2 regions of the Micromonospora sp. DH14 genome follow, and region 2 is predicted to be linked to the other one. Evidence: riboswitches for the same ligand, from Rfam matches in the RefSeq annotation. Region 2 holds a riboswitch; the other holds the start of a gene.

Region 1 (8,402 bases), on a different contig from region 2:
ACCTGGTCGAGAACGAGCAGGCCGCCCTCGTCGTGCCGGCCCGGTTCGTGGGGCGCATCCACCCGCACTTTCGGGAGGTGGTGCAGCTGCTCGCCGTGCAGATGGCCGACGAGGCCCGGCACATGGAGGTCTTCAGCCGGCGGGCGCTGCTGCGGGGCGCCGAGTTGGGCACCTCGTCGGCCGGCGGCCGGCAGTCGCTGTTCACGCTGGTCGCGGAGTCGGACTTCGCGTTGGCGTCGTTCCTGCTCTCCGTGCTCGGCGAGGGCAGCTTCGTCGATCTGCTCGCGTTCCTGCACGAGAACGCCCCGGACCCGGTGACGCGTCGGATCTGCTGGCTCGCCATGCAGGACGAACGGCGGCACGTCGTGTTCGGCATGGCGCACCTGGAACATCAGGCGCACCTCGATCCGCTGCTGCGCGACCGGCTGCGCGCGGCCATCCACCGTCGCCACGACGCGCTGGTCGACACCGCGGGGCTCAACGCGGACGTCTTCGACGCGCTGGTGGTGCTCGCGGCGGGTGGGTGGCATCCGGACGACGTGTCCGCCGGCTTCGACCGGGTGCAAGCTCTGCAACACGCCATGGACCAGGGCCGCCAGCGCCGCCTCGTCCGGCTGGGTTTCCGGCCCGACGAGGCGGCGGCGCTCTCCGCCCTGCACACCCGCAACTTCATGTAGGCGCGCAGTACGGTGGAGCGACGATGACCAGCGAATCCGGCGCGGTCCGCGAGGCGCTACTGCGGCTGCGCGCGCAGACCGAGGCTCAGGCCACCGCCCTGGAGGGCGACCTGCGGGGCCTCTTCGAGGCGTCCCGGTCGTCCAACGCCGACGACGAACACGACCCCGAGGGCAGCACTATCGCCTTCGAACGCGCGCAGCTCATCGCCGTCCTGGACGCCACCCGCCGACGCCTGACGGAGTTGGACGTCGCGCTGCGGCGGGTGGACGACGGCAGCTACGGCGTGTGCGAACGGTGTCTGCGTCCCATTCCCGCCGAACGTCTCGTCGCCCGCCCATCAGCGCGTACCTGTGTGGCGTGCGCCGATCGACGGTAGCCGCACCGCCGTCACCGGCCGCCGGCGTAGCGGGCACGGTCGCCGAGCTCCTCCTCGATGCGGATGAGCTGGTTGTACTTGGCAGTGCGGTCCGAGCGCGACAGGGAACCCGTCTTGATCTGCCCGCAGCCGACGCCGACGGCCAGGTCGGCGATGGTGGTGTCCTCGGTCTCGCCGGAGCGGTGCGACATCACCACCCGGTACCCGGCCTTGTGGGCGGCGTCCACCGTCGCCAGGGTCTCGGTGAGCGTGCCGATCTGGTTGACCTTGACCAGGATCGCGTTGGCGTAACCGCCGTCGATCCCGTCACGCAGCCGGTCGACGTCGGTGCAGAACACGTCGTCGCCGACCAACTGCACGCGCTCCCCCGCCGCCGCCGTCAGCCGCTGCCAGCCGGCGATGTCGTCCTCGGCCATCGGGTCCTCGATCGAGCTGATCGGGTAGCGGGAGAGCAGGTCCAGCAGGTAGTCGATGTGCTCGTCGACGGTGCGCTGACGTCCCTCGCCGACGTAGTCGTAGACGCCGTCGCGGAAGAACTCCGAACTGGCCGGGTCGAGGCAGATCAGCACGTCGGAACCGGGCTGGTAACCGGTGTCCTCGATGGCGCGCAGCACGAACCGCAGTGCCTCGTCGGCGTCCGTGACGTTCGGGGCGAAGCCACCCTCGTCACCGACGTTGGTGTTGTGCCCGGCCGCGGCCAGGGACGCCCTGAGGGTGTGGAAGACCTCCGAGCCCATCCGGACCGCCTCGGCGAAGGTCCGCGCGCCGACCGGGGCGATCATGAACTCCTGGAAGTCGAGCGGATTGTCGGCGTGCGCGCCACCGTTGATGATGTTCATCATCGGCACCGGCAGCAGGCGGGCGCCGACGCCACCGACGTAGCGGTAGAGCGGCTGCCGGTGGGCCGACGCCGCCGCCTTCGCGGTCGCCAGGGACACCGCCAGGATCGCGTTGGCGCCCAGTCGGCCCTTGTCCTTGGAACCGTCGAGGTCGATCATCGTCTCGTCGATCAGGGCCTGGTCCTCCGCGTCGAGCCCGCGCACCGCGTCGGCGATCTCCCCGTTCACCGCGGCGACGGCCGCGCTGACCCCCTTGCCGTGAAAACGCGTCAGGTCCCCGTCGCGCCGCTCGACCGCCTCGTTGGCCCCCGTCGACGCGCCGGACGGCACGGCGGCCCGTCCGGTCGACCCGTCGGCGAGGACCACGTCGGCCTCCACCGTCGGGTTGCCCCTGCTGTCGAGGATCTGCCGACCCCGCACCCGACTGATTGCCGTCATCGCACACTCCCTGCTCAAGCTGCTGTTTCACCGCCAGACTGGCAGGAAACGGCGGCCCTGACACCGCGACGATGGACACGTTGACCCGTACCCCGGGGTGCGGGTTTAGGGTCGCGGGATGCGGGTGGGTGAGTTGGCACGACGGACCGGAACCACGGTCCGGGCACTGCGGTACTACGAGTCGGCCGGGCTGGTCGTGCCCCGGCGGTTGAGCAACGGCTACCGGGAGTACGACCCGATCGCGGTGCGGCTGGTGGCCCAGATCCGCGAGCTGATGGCGCTCGGCCTGACCGTCGAGGAGACCCGACCGTTCGTCGAGTCGATCGCCGGTGGTGCCGACGACACCGACGTGTGCGCTGCGGCGGTGGCCACGTACCGCAGCACCATCACCAACCTGCAGGAACGGATCGGCAGGTTGACCGCCCAGCGGGACGCGTTGGACGCGCGCCTCGACGCCGCCGCGACCCAGGTCGTACCCGGCAGTCAGGTGGAGGGCGCCGACCCCACCGGGCTGGTCGGCGCCACAGTGCCACCGCTGTCCTTCTACGGCACCGACGGCCGCCCGGTCGACCTCGGCGCGCTCGGCGCCGGGCGCACCGTCATCTTCGTCTACCCGCTGACCGGGCGGCCGGGCGTCGACCTGCCCAATGGGCTGCTGGAGATCCACGGCGCCCGGGGCAGCACCGAGCAGGCCGCCTGGTTCCGCGACCACCACGCGGAGCTGCGCGCCGCCGGCGCCGCCCGGGTGTACGGGCTGTCCGCGCAGTCGACCGGCTACCAGCGTGAACTCGCGCACCGGCTGCGGCTGCCGTACCCGCTGATCCCCGACCCGAGGCTGACCCTGGCCGCCGCGCTGCGTCTGCCGACCCGTACCGCCGGCGACATGACGCTCTACGAGCGGCTGACGTTGATCATCGCCGACGGCGTGGTCGAACACGTCTTCCACCCGATCCAGGACCCGGCGTCGCACCCCCTGCACGTGATGCGGTGGCTCACCAAGCGACGCCAGGCCCCCGGATCGGTCGCCGCCTAGAACTCGTCGTCGAAGGCGACGGTGCCGCTCACCCCGACCTGGTACGCCGACACCCGCCGCTCGAAGAAGTTGGACAGCTCCTGCACGTCCTGCAACTCCATGAAACCGAACGGATTGCTCGACCCGTAGTGCGCCGGGATGCCGAGCTGGGCGAGGCGGCGGTCGGCGACGTGCTGGAGATACTCCCGCATGTCGGCCAGGGTCAGACCGGGCACGCCGTGACCCAGCAGGTCCTCGGCGAACTGCACCTCACACTCGACGGCCTCGGTGAGCATCTGCCGGACCTGGTCGGCGAGGTCGTCGTCGAAGAGGTCCGGCTCCTCGGCGCGGACGGTGTCGACGACGTCGAACGCGAACGCCATGTGCATGGACTCGTCGCGGAACACCCAGTTGGTGCCGGAGGCGAGGCCGTGCAACAGGCCGCGGGAGCGCAGGAAGTAGACGTAGGCGAACGCGCCGTAGAAGAACAACCCCTCGATGCAGGCGGCGAAGCAGATCAGGTTCAGCAGGAACGTCCGCCGGTCGTCGCGGGTCCGCAACTCCCGCAGGTCGCCCAGGGAGTCGATCCAGCGGAAGCAGAACTCGGCCTTGCGCCGGATCGAGGGGATGTTCTCGATCGCCGCGAAGGCCTCGAAGCGTTCGGTCTCGTCGGGCACGTACGTGTCGAGCAGGTTCAGATAGAACTGGACGTGCACCGCCTCCTCGAACAGCTGCCGGGACAGGTAGAGGCGGCCCTCGGGGCTGTTGACGTGCTGGTAGAGGTTGAGCACCAGGTTGTTGGCGACGATCGTGTCGCCGGTGGCGAAGAACGCCACCAGGCGGCTGACCAGGTGCCGTTCGGCCGGCGACAACTTGTCCAGGTCGGCGAGGTCGGCGTGCAGGTCGACCTCCTCGACGGTCCAGGTGTTGCGGATGGCGTCGCGGAACCGGTCGAAGAAGTGCGGGTAGCGCATCGGGCGCAGGGTGAGGTCCATCCCGGGGTCGAGCAGCATGTGCGTGGTCCTCGTATCGGTGGCGGCGTCGGTGGTGGTGGCGTCGGCGGGGCTCACTGGCAGGCCTCGCACGACTCGGGGTTCTCCAGTGAGCAGGCCAGCGCGTCGGCGTCGACGACGACGGGGGCGACGGCGCTGACGGTGGCCTGCTGGATCCGCGTCGCGGGGCGCGAGCGCAGGTAGTACGTGGTCTTCAGGCCGGCCTTCCAGGCGTAGAGGTACATCGAGGAGAGCTTGCCGATGGTCGGCGCGGCCAGGAACAGGTTCAGCGACTGGGACTGGTCGATGAACGGGGCGCGGGCGGCGGCCAGGTCGATCAGCGCCCGCTGCGGCAGCTCCCACGCGGTGCGGAACAGCTCCCGTACGCCGGCCGGCAGCTCGGCGATGTCCTGCACCGACCCCTCGGCCCGCTTGATCGCCGAACGGATCCGCTCGGTCCACAGACCGCGTGCCTTCAACTCCCGAACCAGAGCGGTGTTGACCTGGAGGAACTCCCCCGACAGGGTCTCGCGCTTGAACAGGTTGGACACCTGCGGCTCGATGCACTCGTAGCACCCGGCGATCGAGGCGATGGTGGCGGTCGGCGCGACCGCCACCAGCAGCGAGTTGCGCAGCCCGTACGCCTCGACCCGCTCGCGCAGGGCGTCCCAGCGGGCCGTCTGGGTACCCTCGACACCCCACAGGTCGGGCTGGAGCTGGCCCCGCGCGGCCCGGGTCTGCGGGTACGCCGGGTGCGCGCCGAAGTCGCGGGCCAGGTCGGCGGAGGTCTCCAGCGCGGTCAGGTACAGCTCCTCGCTGATCCGGGTGGACAGTTCCCGGGCGGCCGGCGAGTCGAACGGCAGCCGCAGGGTGAAGAAGACGTCCTGCAGGCCCATCAGCCCGAGCCCGACCGGCCGCCAGCGGGGGTTGCTCGCCGCCGCCTGCGCGGTCGGGTAGTAGTTGATGTCGATGACCCGGTCGAGGAAGGTCACCGCGGTCCGCACCGTGGCGCGCAGCCGCTCCCAGTCGATGCCGCCGTCGGCGAGGTGGGCGGCGAGGTTCACCGAGCCCAGGTTGCACACGGCGGTCTCGGCGTCGCTGGACACCTCGACGATCTCGGTGCAGAGGTTGGACAGGTGCACCACGTTGCCCGGCTCGGCGGTCTGGTTGCACAGCCGGTTCGACGCGTCCTTGAAGGTCATCCAGCCGTTGCCGGTCTGGGCCAGGGTGCGCATCATCGTGCCGTACAGCTCCCGCGCCGGGACCTGCCGCACGTACCGGCCCTGCGCCTCGGCCTCCCGGTACGCGGCGTCGAACCGCTCCCCCCACAGGTCGGGCAGATCGGGCACCTCGTGCGGGTCGAACAGCGACCACATCTCGTCGGCCTCGACCCGGCGCATGAACTCGTCCGGGATCCAGTTGGCCAGGTTCAGGTTGTGGGTGCGCCGGGCGTCCTCGCCGGTGTTGTCCCGCAGGTGCAGGAACTCCTCGATGTCCGGGTGCCACGGCTCCAGGTAGACGCAGGCGGCGCCCTTGCGCCGGCCACCCTGGTTGACCGCCGCCACGCTCGCGTCCAGGGTGCGCAGCCACGGCACGATCCCGTTGGACTGCCCGTTGGTGCCCCGGATCAGCGCGCCGCGGGAGCGGACCCGGGAGTACGCGATGCCGATGCCACCGGCGAACTTGGACAGGTTGGCGACCTGGGCGTACCGGGCGTAGATCGAGTCCAACTCGTCGAGCGGGGAGTCGACCAGGTAGCAGGAGGACATCTGGGTGTGCCGGGTCCCGGAGTTGAACAAGGTCGGTGAGCTGGGCAGGTAGGCCAGGCTGGACATCAGTCGGTAGAAGCCGACCGCCTCGTCCGCCGTCCGGGACAGGCCGCAGGCCACCCGCAGCAGCCAGTACTGCGGGGTCTCCAGCACCAGTCGGTTGGTGGGGTGGCGCAGCAGGTAGCGGTCGTACACGGTGCGCAGGCCGAAGTACTCGAACCGGCGGTCGCCGTCCGGGTCGACGGCGGCATCGAGGGTCGTGGCGTGTGCGGCGACGAACGCGGCGGTGTCGTCGCCGATCAGACCCTCGGCGTGGCCGACCCGGATCGCCGCGCTGAACGAGGTGATGCCCTGCCGGCGTACCTCCTTGTCGACGTAGCCGGCCAGCAGCCGCGCGGCGAGGCGGGAGTACTGCGGCTCCTCGCCGATCATCTCGGCCGCGGTCTGGATGGAGAGCCGGTCCAGTTCGGCGGTGGTGGCGCCGTCGTAGAGGCCGCTGATGGTGCGGGTGGCCACCCGCATCGGGTCGACGTCGGTCAGGTCGTCGGCCCACCGCTCGACCGCCCGGACGATCTTGTTCACGTCCACGGGCTCGGTAGCGCCGTCGCGCTTGCGGACCCGCATCGGCGTCCGCCGCGCGGGCGTGTCGGCGGCGGCCGGGACTACCTGGGTGACTGTCACCACTCGCTCCTCGGAGTTCGAGACCTGGTGGCCCGGACGCGAGGAGACAGACACCGACGGACGCCACGCCGGCGCGGCGTGGGATCAGGTGGCGTCAGCCGTCCCACGCGGCCTCGGACCGCCGCGCACCCGGGTGCGGGTACGCGGCGCGCTGGCAGGTCTTCGGACTCGCGGGCACGACCGGGCTCGCCGGTCTCCTAGTGGCCGTCGCTTCCCAGGCCGATGGGTGGCCCAGTGCTGATGACGGCGGTCGTTCCCACTCACCGCTGCGGGACAGTCCCGGATTTCCACCGGGTTCCCTGTTGCCTCGACCGCGCCGGATGAGCGGCCGAACCAGCTGCGCTCGACACCATATATAGGGACGCAGCCGTTGTCACACCCCACATGTCGGTTTCGGGCGTGTCGGCGGCCAGCGCGGTGACCACCGTCACCACCCGGGCCGCGCACGCCGCCCCGGAGGACGCCGGCACCGGGGGCACGATTCTCCGCGCCGGTGTTGACAATGGTCAGTGGACCGACACCCGACACAAACATCATATGTCTGGGTGTCCGTAGTGATCGACAACGTTGACGCGCTCAACGAGCCGTCCGTATACTCCTAGTTATCATCTGATCTTTAGCCTAGCCGGGCGAGGAGCGCATGCCGCAGATCACTGCCGTCACCGTCGAGGACGTCCGCTTCCCCACCTCCCTGACCGCTGACGGGTCAGACGCCATGAACAAGGACGGCGACTACTCGGCGGCCTACGTCGTGCTGCACACCGACGGCGTCGACGGCGCGGGCGCGCCGCTCGCGGGGCACGGGCTGACCTTCACCATCGGCCGTGGCAACGACATCGTCGCGGCGGCGGCGGTCCACCAGGCACAGCGCCTCGTGGGCCTGGACGTGGCGACGATGGCGGCGGACATGGGCGCCGTCTACCGCCTCCTGACCTCCGACTCGCAGCTGCGCTGGCTCGGCCCCGAGAAGGGCGTCGTCCACCTGTCGCTGGCGGCCGTGCTGAACGCGTCGTGGGACCTGGCCGCCCGGGTCGCCGACAAGCCACTGTGGCGGCTGCTCGTCGACATGTCCCCCGAGCAACTCGTCGACATCGCGGACCTGCGCTACCTCTCCGACGCTTTGACCCGGGACGAGGCGTTGGCCATCCTGCGCGCCAAGGAAGGCACGAAGGCCGCCCGCCTCGCCGAGCTCGACCGGACCGGCTACCCCGCCTACACCACCTCGGCGGGCTGGCTCGGCTACGGCGACGACAAGCTGCGCCGGCTGTGCCAGGAGGCGGTGGACAGCGGCTACGGCTACGTCAAGCTCAAGGTCGGCGCCAACCTCGACGACGACATCCGCCGCTGCGCGATCGCCCGGGAGATCCTCGGCCCGGACCGCAACCTGATGATCGACGCCAACCAGGTGTGGGATGTCGGCCAGGCCATCGAGTGGGTCACCGCCCTCGCCCGGTTCAAGCCGCTCTGGATCGAGGAGCCGACCAGCCCCGACGACATCCTCGGCCACGCCGCCGTCCGCCGTGCCGTCGCTCCGATCGGCGTGGCCACCGGCGAGCACTGCCACAACCGGGTGATGTTCAAGCAGCTGTTCCAGGCCGAGGCCATCGACTTCTGCCA
Region 2 (8,402 bases):
TCCCGCAAACCCCGGAGCTGCGGCAGGCTCGCGCGGAGCACCGGGCCGGTCGGCTCGACGACACCGGCTACGCCGAGCGGATACGCGCCGAAGTCGCCCACGTCATCGCCGTGCAGGAACGACTCGGGCTGGACGTGCTGGTGCACGGCGAACCGGAACGCAACGACATGGTGCAGTACTTCGGCGAGCAGCTCGACGGGTTCGCCGCCACGGTCAACGGCTGGGTGCAGTCGTACGGCTCCCGGTGCGTACGCCCCCCGATCATCTACGGCGACGTCACCCGGACCGGCCCGATGACTGTCGACTGGTCCACCTACGCGCAGTCGCTGACGAACCGGCCGGTGAAGGGCATGCTCACCGGACCGGTGACGATCCTGGCCTGGTCGTTCGTCCGCACCGACCAACCCCTCGCCGACACCGCCAACCAGGTCGCTCTCGCCCTGCGCGACGAGGCCCGCGACCTGGAAGGCGCCGGCATCCGCGTCATCCAGGTCGACGAACCCGCGCTGCGGGAGACACTGCCACTGCGCCGAGCCGAGCAGCGTCTCTACCTGGACTGGGCTGTCCGGGCGTTCCGGCTCGCCACCAGTGGGGTCGCCGACGCCACCCAGATCCACACCCACCTGTGCTACTCCGAGTTCGGCGAGGTACTGCCCGCGATCGACGCCCTCGACGCCGACGTCACCAGCATCGAGGCGTCGCGGTCGAAGATGGAGATCCTCGACGACCTGCGCACCACCGGCTACCAGCGCGGAGTTGGCCCCGGCGTGTACGACATCCACTCCCCCCGCGTACCGGAACAGGCAGAGGTCACCGACGCGCTACGCCGCGCCGTCGCGGCGGTGCCCGCCGACCGACTCTGGGTCAACCCCGACTGCGGCCTCAAGACCCGCGGCTACCCGGAGGTCGAACAGGCCCTGACCCGCCTCGTCGCCGCCGCCGCCGAAATCCGCAGCACGCTCACCTGAGCGCACGGTGGGGCGGCGGCACGCCGCCCCACCGCGGTGTGCGACAACGCGCATCCGATTCCCGCGTCGAGTGCACAGCAGCGTCAACCTGCGTCGACGGAAACCCGCCGAGCGCGGGAATCCGGGCGGCCTGCAAGGATGGCGGCGAGGATCTCCGCGCCGTCGACGACCCTGGGACCAGGGCGGTTGAAGTAGTCGGGTCCGTCGACCACCCACACCTGCCCCTGACGAACCGCGGGCAGGTCGGCCCAACCGGGTTGCCCGGCCGCCACGGACAGCTCGCCGATGGTCCGTTCGGGCGTAAAGCCACACGGCCCGAACACCACCACGTCCGGGGCCAGGTCGGCGACCACCGACCACAGGTGCGGGGTGCTGTGCGCCCCCGGACCGAGCAGCAACGACCGGCCGCCCGCGAAGGCAATCTGCTCGGGCACCCAGTGCCCGCCCGGCATCAGAGGGTCGAGCCACTCGACGAACAGCACCGTCGGCGCGTCGGACGACGGGCCAGGCAACGCGGCGAGTCGACGCTCGGCGTCCGCCCGGATCTGCGCCGCCCTGCCCCCGGTGTCGGTCAGGGCGGCCACGGCGTCGACCGTGTCCAGGATCCCGCTGATCGTCCTCGCCTCCAGGGACACCACCCTGGTATCGAAATCGATCAGCCGGACCGCGTCGTTGACCCGCGCATAGGAGACCGCAGACACATCACACAGATCCTGGGTCAGGATCAGATCCGGCTTCAACCCCTCCAGCATGGCGACGTCGAGCTGGTACAACGACGATCCTCGGTGCGCGTCACCAGCGATCGCCGCCGAGATCTCCCGACTCGTCAAGGCCTCGGGCAGGGAGGTCGCGGTCACCGCCCGGATGTCGGCCAAGGCCCCCGGTGGCCAGTCACACTCGTGCGTACGCCCGACCAGATGCTCGGTCAGGCCAAGCATGGCCACGATGTCCGTGGCCGCCGGCAGCAGGGAAACGATGCGCACACCCGCCTGCCTATCAGGCATGACCACGCCACGTCCACTGCGACAGCGGGACCACGGCGGCGGTCACCGACCGTCGCTACGACCCGAGCGCAAGGCGTACCCCGAGCGCGACGAACGCGGCCGCGCACATCCGGTTGATGCGCCGCGACCAGCGACCGTCGACCATGCGACTGCCGAGACGCCCGGCACCAGCGCCCAGGGCGATGTCAACGGCGAGTTGCACCGTGACGAAGACCGCACCGAGAAGCACCAGTTGAGCGGTGGCGTTGCCCTGGTCCGGGTCGACGAACTGGGGCAGGAACGCCACGCTGAACAGGATCATCTTAGGATTGAGGAGATTGGTCACCAACCCACGCAGGAAGGCCCGCCCGGAGTTAGCGCCCTGCTCCGGTTCGCCGTTGGGCGCGACGCCGGCGCCGCGTAGGGCCCGCACCCCGAGGATGATCAGGTACGCCGCACCGACCCAACGGATCACGGCGAACAGCACCGGCGAGGCGGAGATCAGCGTGGCGAGTCCGCAGACGACCGCCGCGATGTGCACCGCCTCCCCGGTGGCCACGCCCAGCGCGGCCACCACCCCCGCGCGGGTGCCGTAACGGGCGGCATTGGCCAGCACGAACATCATGTCCGGGCCGGGCGTGACCATGAGGACGACGATCGCGGCCAGGTAGCCGGCCAGCGCCGCGACGGTGAGACCGAACATGTCTCAGCCCTCCTCGGCGCCGTCGAGCAGCGCCCGGCGCAGCGCCAACCGGTGCTCGCGGCGGATCTCCGCCTCGCGGTACCGCCGCCGGTCCCCGTCGGTCTCGGGTAGCAGCGGCGGCACCGCACGGGGCTGGCCGTCGTCGTCGATGGCGACCATGACCAGGTGGGCGGTGGCCACGTCGGTGGGCGGCACCGCCCGGTCCCATCGGTCGGCGGTCACCTTGACCGCCACCTCCATCGAGCTGCGACCGGCCCAGGTGATCCGGGCGTCGACGTGCACGACGTCGCCGACCCGCACCGCGCGCAGGAACGCGGTCTCGTCGATCGCGGCGGTCACCGCCGGCCCGTCGGAGTGCCGGGCGGCGACCACCCCGGCGACCGAGTCGATGAGGTTGAGGATCCGGCCGCCGTGGACCGTACCCATCAGGTTGGTGTGATGCTGGTCCATGATCTGCGACAGGGTCAGGTGCGACGCCGACGGTGGTCGACCGGCGATCGTGATGATGTCGTGCACAGCGGTAGTCCGTCCCTCGGGAAACCACACCGCCGGAACACGGGCACACGCTGACGAGGACACACCGGCGCACAGCACCCGGCGCGTCACCCGCTCAGCCCACCCGCGAGGCCGACGGCAGCGCACACGGTCGTGTACGCAGCGCCGGCAGGTCTTCGGACTCGCGGGCCCGACCGGCTCTTGGCCGGTCTCCTACTGGCCGTCGCTTCCCAGGCCACTGGCCCAGTGCTCATGACGGCGGTCGTTCCCGCTCACCGCTGCGGGGCAGCCCCGGATTTTCACCGGGTTCCCTCTTACGACGCCCGGCCAGCTGATGACCGGGCGAACCAGCGCCGCCCGCGAGCATAACCGGTCAGCGGAGCCGCCCGGCCAGCCCGGCAGGGCGGCGGCACAGCCTTTCACAAGTGCGACACAGAGCTGGAACCGGACCGTATCCAACTTTTGCTATTTGAGGAAAAAGATCGCGACCCCTTGCGAAAAGCCTCGCCACGGTGAGGATATTCAGATGCGTCGTCTCCCTCAGGCTCCTCGACGGCTGGTCTCGGGCCTGCTCGCGCTCGCTCTCGCCACGGCGGTCACACTGCTCGCGTCCGCTCCGCCGGCCGCAGCTCACGGGACTCTCGCCATGTCCACACCGGTGGCCGGCGCCACGGTGAGTGGGCCGTTGACGTCGGTGCAGCTGTTCTTCACCGAGAAGGTCGCCGCCAACGCGTACTTCACCATCACCGCCCCGGGTGGCAGCCGGGTCGACAACGGCTGGACGTACGGGGAGCCGAAGCCGCTGGACAAACCGGTGCGGGAGTACTTCCTGGTCAACGGGCAGTTCGAGCCCCGCGAATACACGACAGGATTCCCGGCGGTGATAGCCGTCGCGCATCTGCCCGCCAAGGGTCAGTACTCGGTGAGCTACCTGTCGGTCGCCTCGGACGGCGACACCGTGCGAGGCACCATGACGTTCCGCTACGACGGTCGGGCGACGGCGGCGCCGCAGGGGTGGAACCCGCCGACGAACCAGCCGGACCCGGCGCTGCTGGCCGCCATCGACCAGCACAAAGCGCCTGGGCAAGCGTCTGCGGTGCCGACCACAGCGGCCGAGTCGGTGACCGCACCGGCGGCGGCTGCTCCGGTCGAGTCGAGTGACGACGACGGCCCCGGAGCGATGGCCTGGGCCGGCATGGCGGCGGCGGTCGCGGCAGCGGCTGCCGGATTGATCGCTTGGCGTCGCCGCTCCGCGCCCAGGGCAAGGCCCACCGGCCGGAGCCGCACCTCGCCCGCGTCCGCCGGCCGAGGCAGCCCCGGTGGTCGTTCCGGACACAAGACCGTCGTCGGCAAGACCGGCGCCCGCTCCGGACACAAGGCCGTCGTCGGCAAGGCCGCCGGCACCACAGGCGCCAATGGGCCCGCCACCGACCGCAAGCGGCGACCCAGCACCGTACCTGCGGCGCGCAAGGGCAACACGGCTGTCGTGGCCCGAACGGGTGTCGCGGTCGATCCGGTTCCGACCGATCGCGAGGCAGATCCCCTCGCCAGAACCGACGGTGAGTCGCCGTCCGGGCTCGTCACCCCCGCATCACCGTCTGATGTGGACGTCGCCGCCATGGCACCGGGATCGCGGCTGAGCAACAGCCACCTGGCGCTGCTCGTCGGTGGGCTGGTGCTGGCCCTGCTGGCCGGATTTGGGCTGGCCCGCATGGGCACCGCCGGCCAGAGCCCAGCGGCTACCAGCGCACGCCAGCCAGCGGGCGGGTCGCCGGCCTCGGGGCAGGCAGTGTCCGCCGGTGATGGGCACCAACACGCGCCGGGGATCGGACCCCACACCCATCCGGGTGACGGCTCAACCGGCGAGACACTGGCCACCGGGACGACGGTCAGCGCCAACGGGTACACCCTGCAACCACTGGAGCGGTCCCAACCGCCCGGCGTACGCGCCGACTACCGGTTCCGGATCGTGGGGACCGACCGGCAGGCGGCGACCCGCTTCGCGGTCGTTCACGACAAGCCGTTGCACATGATCGTGGTGGGTCGCGACCTATCCGGCTACCAGCACCTGCACCCGACGATGGCGCCCGACGGCACTTGGAGCGTTCCCCTGACGCTGGCCCGGCCCGGCGGCTACCGCCTCTACGCGGACTTCTCCGTCACCGCGCCGAGCGGCGCGCAGATCCCGCTCGTGCTGGGCGTCGACCACACCGTACCTGGCGCACACACCCCCGTTGCGTTGCCGCCCGCGCAGGCCGAGGCGACGGCCGGTCCGTACACGGTGGCGATGAACGGCACCCCGACGGTGGGGGTGACGGCGCCGATGCAGTTCCAGGTCAGCGCCGACACGACCGTACCGGCGCAGCTGGAGCGGTACCTGGGCGCGTACGGGCACCTGGTCGTCGTACGCGAGGGCGACCTCGGGTACGTACACGTCCACCCCGAGCCGGAGTTGGTTGACGGGACTGTCAAGTTCTGGCTGACCGCACCGAGTTCGGGCCGGTACCGGGCCTTCTTCGACTTCCAGACTGCCGGCAAGGTGCACACCGCCGAGTACACGATCAACGTGCCCTGAACGGACGTTTGCGAATCTGACCCCTAAAGCCGGGAACTGGTTCCCGCCGTCGGCCGACTCACTCTCGACGGGCATGGCGCGATCGGGACGGGGTGCGTTGATGACGACTGGTCGCTGGTGGGCCCCGACGGGAGTGGCGACGGCGGCGATGGCCACGTCTATGACGGTCCTGTACGCCACGTCGGCGTTGGCGCCGTTCCTGGTGGCCGATCTGGGCCTGTCCCGGGCAGCGGTGGGTGGGCTGGTGACGGTGTCATTTGCCGTCGCGGCGGGAGTGTCGCTCCTGGCCGGTCACCTGATCGACCTGTGGGGAGCCAGACGAGGGCTGGTCGCGTTGTGTGGGGCGGTGGTGGTGGCTCTGCTCGGCGCATCGGTGGCACCCAGCTACGGGTGGCTGCTGGCGGCGGTGGCGGTGGCGGGCGTGGGTCAGGCCCTGGCCAATCCGGCCACGAACGTGCTGGTGGCTCAGGCGGTTCCGGCGGAGCGCCGGGGTACGGCGATCGGGGTGAAGCAGGCCGGGGTGCAGGCGGCGGCGTTCGCCTGCGGTCTCGTCCTGCCGGCGGTGGCGGCGATGGCCGGGTGGCGGGTGGCGCTGCGGGTGTCGACTGTGGTGCCGCTGGCGGTGGTGGTCGCGGTGTGGTGGTGGGCTCCGGCGTCCGGGCGGCAGGCGGCGATCGGGCGGTGGTGGCGGCTGTCAAGGCCGTCGGGTTGGCTCGCCTGGCTGGTGGCGTTCTCGCTGCTGCTGGGCACCGGGCTGGCGGCGGTCAACACCTACCTCCCGCTGTACGCGACACAGCGGCTGGACCTGGGCACCGGTGCGGCCGGGTTACTCCTCGCCACGTTCGGGGTGACGGGCCTGCTCGCGCGGGTGTGGTGGGGCCGGTGGGCGGACCGTACGCCGGATGTGGTGGTGGCGTTGGCCTGGCTGGCGGCGGCGGCCGTCGTGGGGGTGGTGCTGGTGTTCGCCGCCGATCACCTCTGGTCGGGTCTGGTGTGGGTCGGCGCGGTGGTGGTCGGCGGATCAGCGACGGCGGCGAACGCGGTGTCGATGTTGATGGTGCTGCGCCGGGGCAAGGCGCTGGGGCAGGCGTCGGGGCTGGTGTCGTTGGGCTTCTTCAGCGGCTTCGTGGTCGGGCCGGCGGCGGTCGGCTGGTGCGCGGACGTCGGCGGGTGGGGTGTGGCGTGGCTGGTCGTCGGCGCGGTGTTCGCCGGTACGGCGGCGCTGGCGGTGCGGGTTCGCTCGGCCAGCGCCCGTGAGCCGGTCGCCGCGTGAACGACCACCGCTACGAGACGGCGTTGGAGGCGCTGCTGCGGCGGGTTCCGATGGTCGCCGGGCAGGTGGGTGACCGGTTCCCGCTGTACGCGGATCCGGTCTCCGGGGCATGGGTGTCGACGCGCCGAGGGTCCTGGACGGGCGGGTTCTGGGCCGGCTGGTGGTGGCTGCGGACCGCGGTCACCGGACTGCCCGCCGACCAGGCCACCGCACGGGAGTGGACGCATCGACTCGCCCCTCGCACCGCCGATGCCACGGTGACCCGGGGGATGACGTTCTGGTACGGCGCGGCCCAGGGGCACCGCATCTGCGCGGACGCTCTCGCCCGCCGGATCGCGCTCGACGGTGCGGACGCGTTGGCGGGCGCATTCGACGGCAACCTGGGACTGATCCCGGTCGGTGACGCCTTCGGCGCTGGCCCGGCGCCGAAGGCGGGTGTGGATGCCCTGGCGGGGACGGTGTCCCTGCTCACGATGGCCGCCCATGCGGGTCGGCACGACCTGGACAGGCTGGCCCGGGCCCATGCCGAGCGGCACGTGCAGGTGTTGGTGGGCGTTGACGGCCGGATCCGGCCGGAGGTGCTCCTGCACGCCGACGGCGCACCGGTCGACGAGGCGCCGTCCTCGGCTGTCTGGGCGCGCGGGCAGGCGTGGGGCGTGCTGGGGTTGGCCGCCTGTGCGCGGCAGTGGGGAGGCGACTTCACCGAGGCCGGCTGCCGGGCGGCCCAATGGTGGCTGGACCAGGTCGGGCACGATGTTCCAGCCACGGTGCTCGGTCGACCCGGAACACCGGTGGACACCTCAGCAGTGGTGATCACCGCAGCCGGTCTACTCACCCTGTCCGAGGTGACCGGGGACGGTGGCTGGGGTGCGGCGGCTCGCGCCATCGCGGACGCCGTGACCGACCACCACCTCGACGACGACGGAGTGCTGCGCGACGGCTGCTACGACCTGACCGGCGGGGTCGGCACCCGGCACGAGCTGGTGTGGGGCAGCTACTTCCTGACTGCCATCCTCGCCGTGCTGACCGGACGGGTGCGGGAGCATCCCTGGTAGCGCTCAGCGTGAAACCCTGAGCAGGCGACGGGCCACCGTGGTGATGTGCAGTTCGTCGGGGCCGTCGAGGATCCGGGCCGCGCGGGCGGTGCGGGCCAGCATCGGCAGTGGGGTGTCGTCGGTGAGCCCTTCGGCGCCGTGGACCTGGATGGCCCGGTCGACGACCGCGTGCAGGGCGCGGGCGGTGACGACCTTGGCGGTGCCGACCGCGATGCGGGCGTCGCCGCCGTTGGTGAGGGCGTCGACGGCGGCGTAGGTGAGGGCACGGGCGGCGGCGATATCGGCGTGGCTGTCGAAGACGAGGCTGTGCAGGAGTTGCTGTTCGGCAAGAGGGCCGCCGTGGGCGTGGC

Evidence for each region. A riboswitch is a leader RNA that binds a small molecule or an ion and turns the genes downstream of it on or off. The one in region 2 is predicted to bind cobalamin.
Region 1: linked by a shared signal. The riboswitch ahead of QCZ28_RS18960 (ribonucleoside-diphosphate reductase subunit alpha) and the one ahead of QCZ28_RS17605 (acyl-CoA thioesterase) in region 2 are both predicted to bind cobalamin.

The regions. Positions count from the first base shown of each region.
Region 1 covers NZ_JARVKT010000013.1:150,399-158,800, reverse strand. The annotation lists gene QCZ28_RS18985 (ferritin-like domain-containing protein) at 1-677, shown strand, start outside; gene QCZ28_RS18980 (TraR/DksA C4-type zinc finger protein) at 701-1,054, shown strand; gene eno (phosphopyruvate hydratase) at 1,066-2,331, opposite strand; gene QCZ28_RS18970 (MerR family transcriptional regulator) at 2,450-3,364, shown strand; gene QCZ28_RS18965 (ribonucleotide-diphosphate reductase subunit beta) at 3,361-4,356, opposite strand; gene QCZ28_RS18960 (ribonucleoside-diphosphate reductase subunit alpha) at 4,410-6,728, opposite strand; cobalamin riboswitch at 6,921-7,138, opposite strand; gene QCZ28_RS18955 (enolase C-terminal domain-like protein) at 7,426-8,402, shown strand, end outside.
Region 2 covers NZ_JARVKT010000012.1:65,838-74,239, reverse strand. The annotation lists gene metE (5-methyltetrahydropteroyltriglutamate--homocysteine S-methyltransferase) at 1-968, shown strand, start outside; gene QCZ28_RS17615 (ABC transporter substrate-binding protein) at 1,052-1,951, opposite strand; gene QCZ28_RS17610 (LysE family translocator) at 2,028-2,654, opposite strand; gene QCZ28_RS17605 (acyl-CoA thioesterase) at 2,658-3,170, opposite strand; cobalamin riboswitch at 3,299-3,496, opposite strand; gene QCZ28_RS17600 (copper resistance protein CopC) at 3,676-5,724, shown strand; gene QCZ28_RS17595 (MFS transporter) at 5,825-6,997, shown strand; gene QCZ28_RS17590 (hypothetical protein) at 6,994-8,052, shown strand; gene QCZ28_RS17585 (acyl-CoA dehydrogenase family protein) at 8,056-8,402, opposite strand, start outside.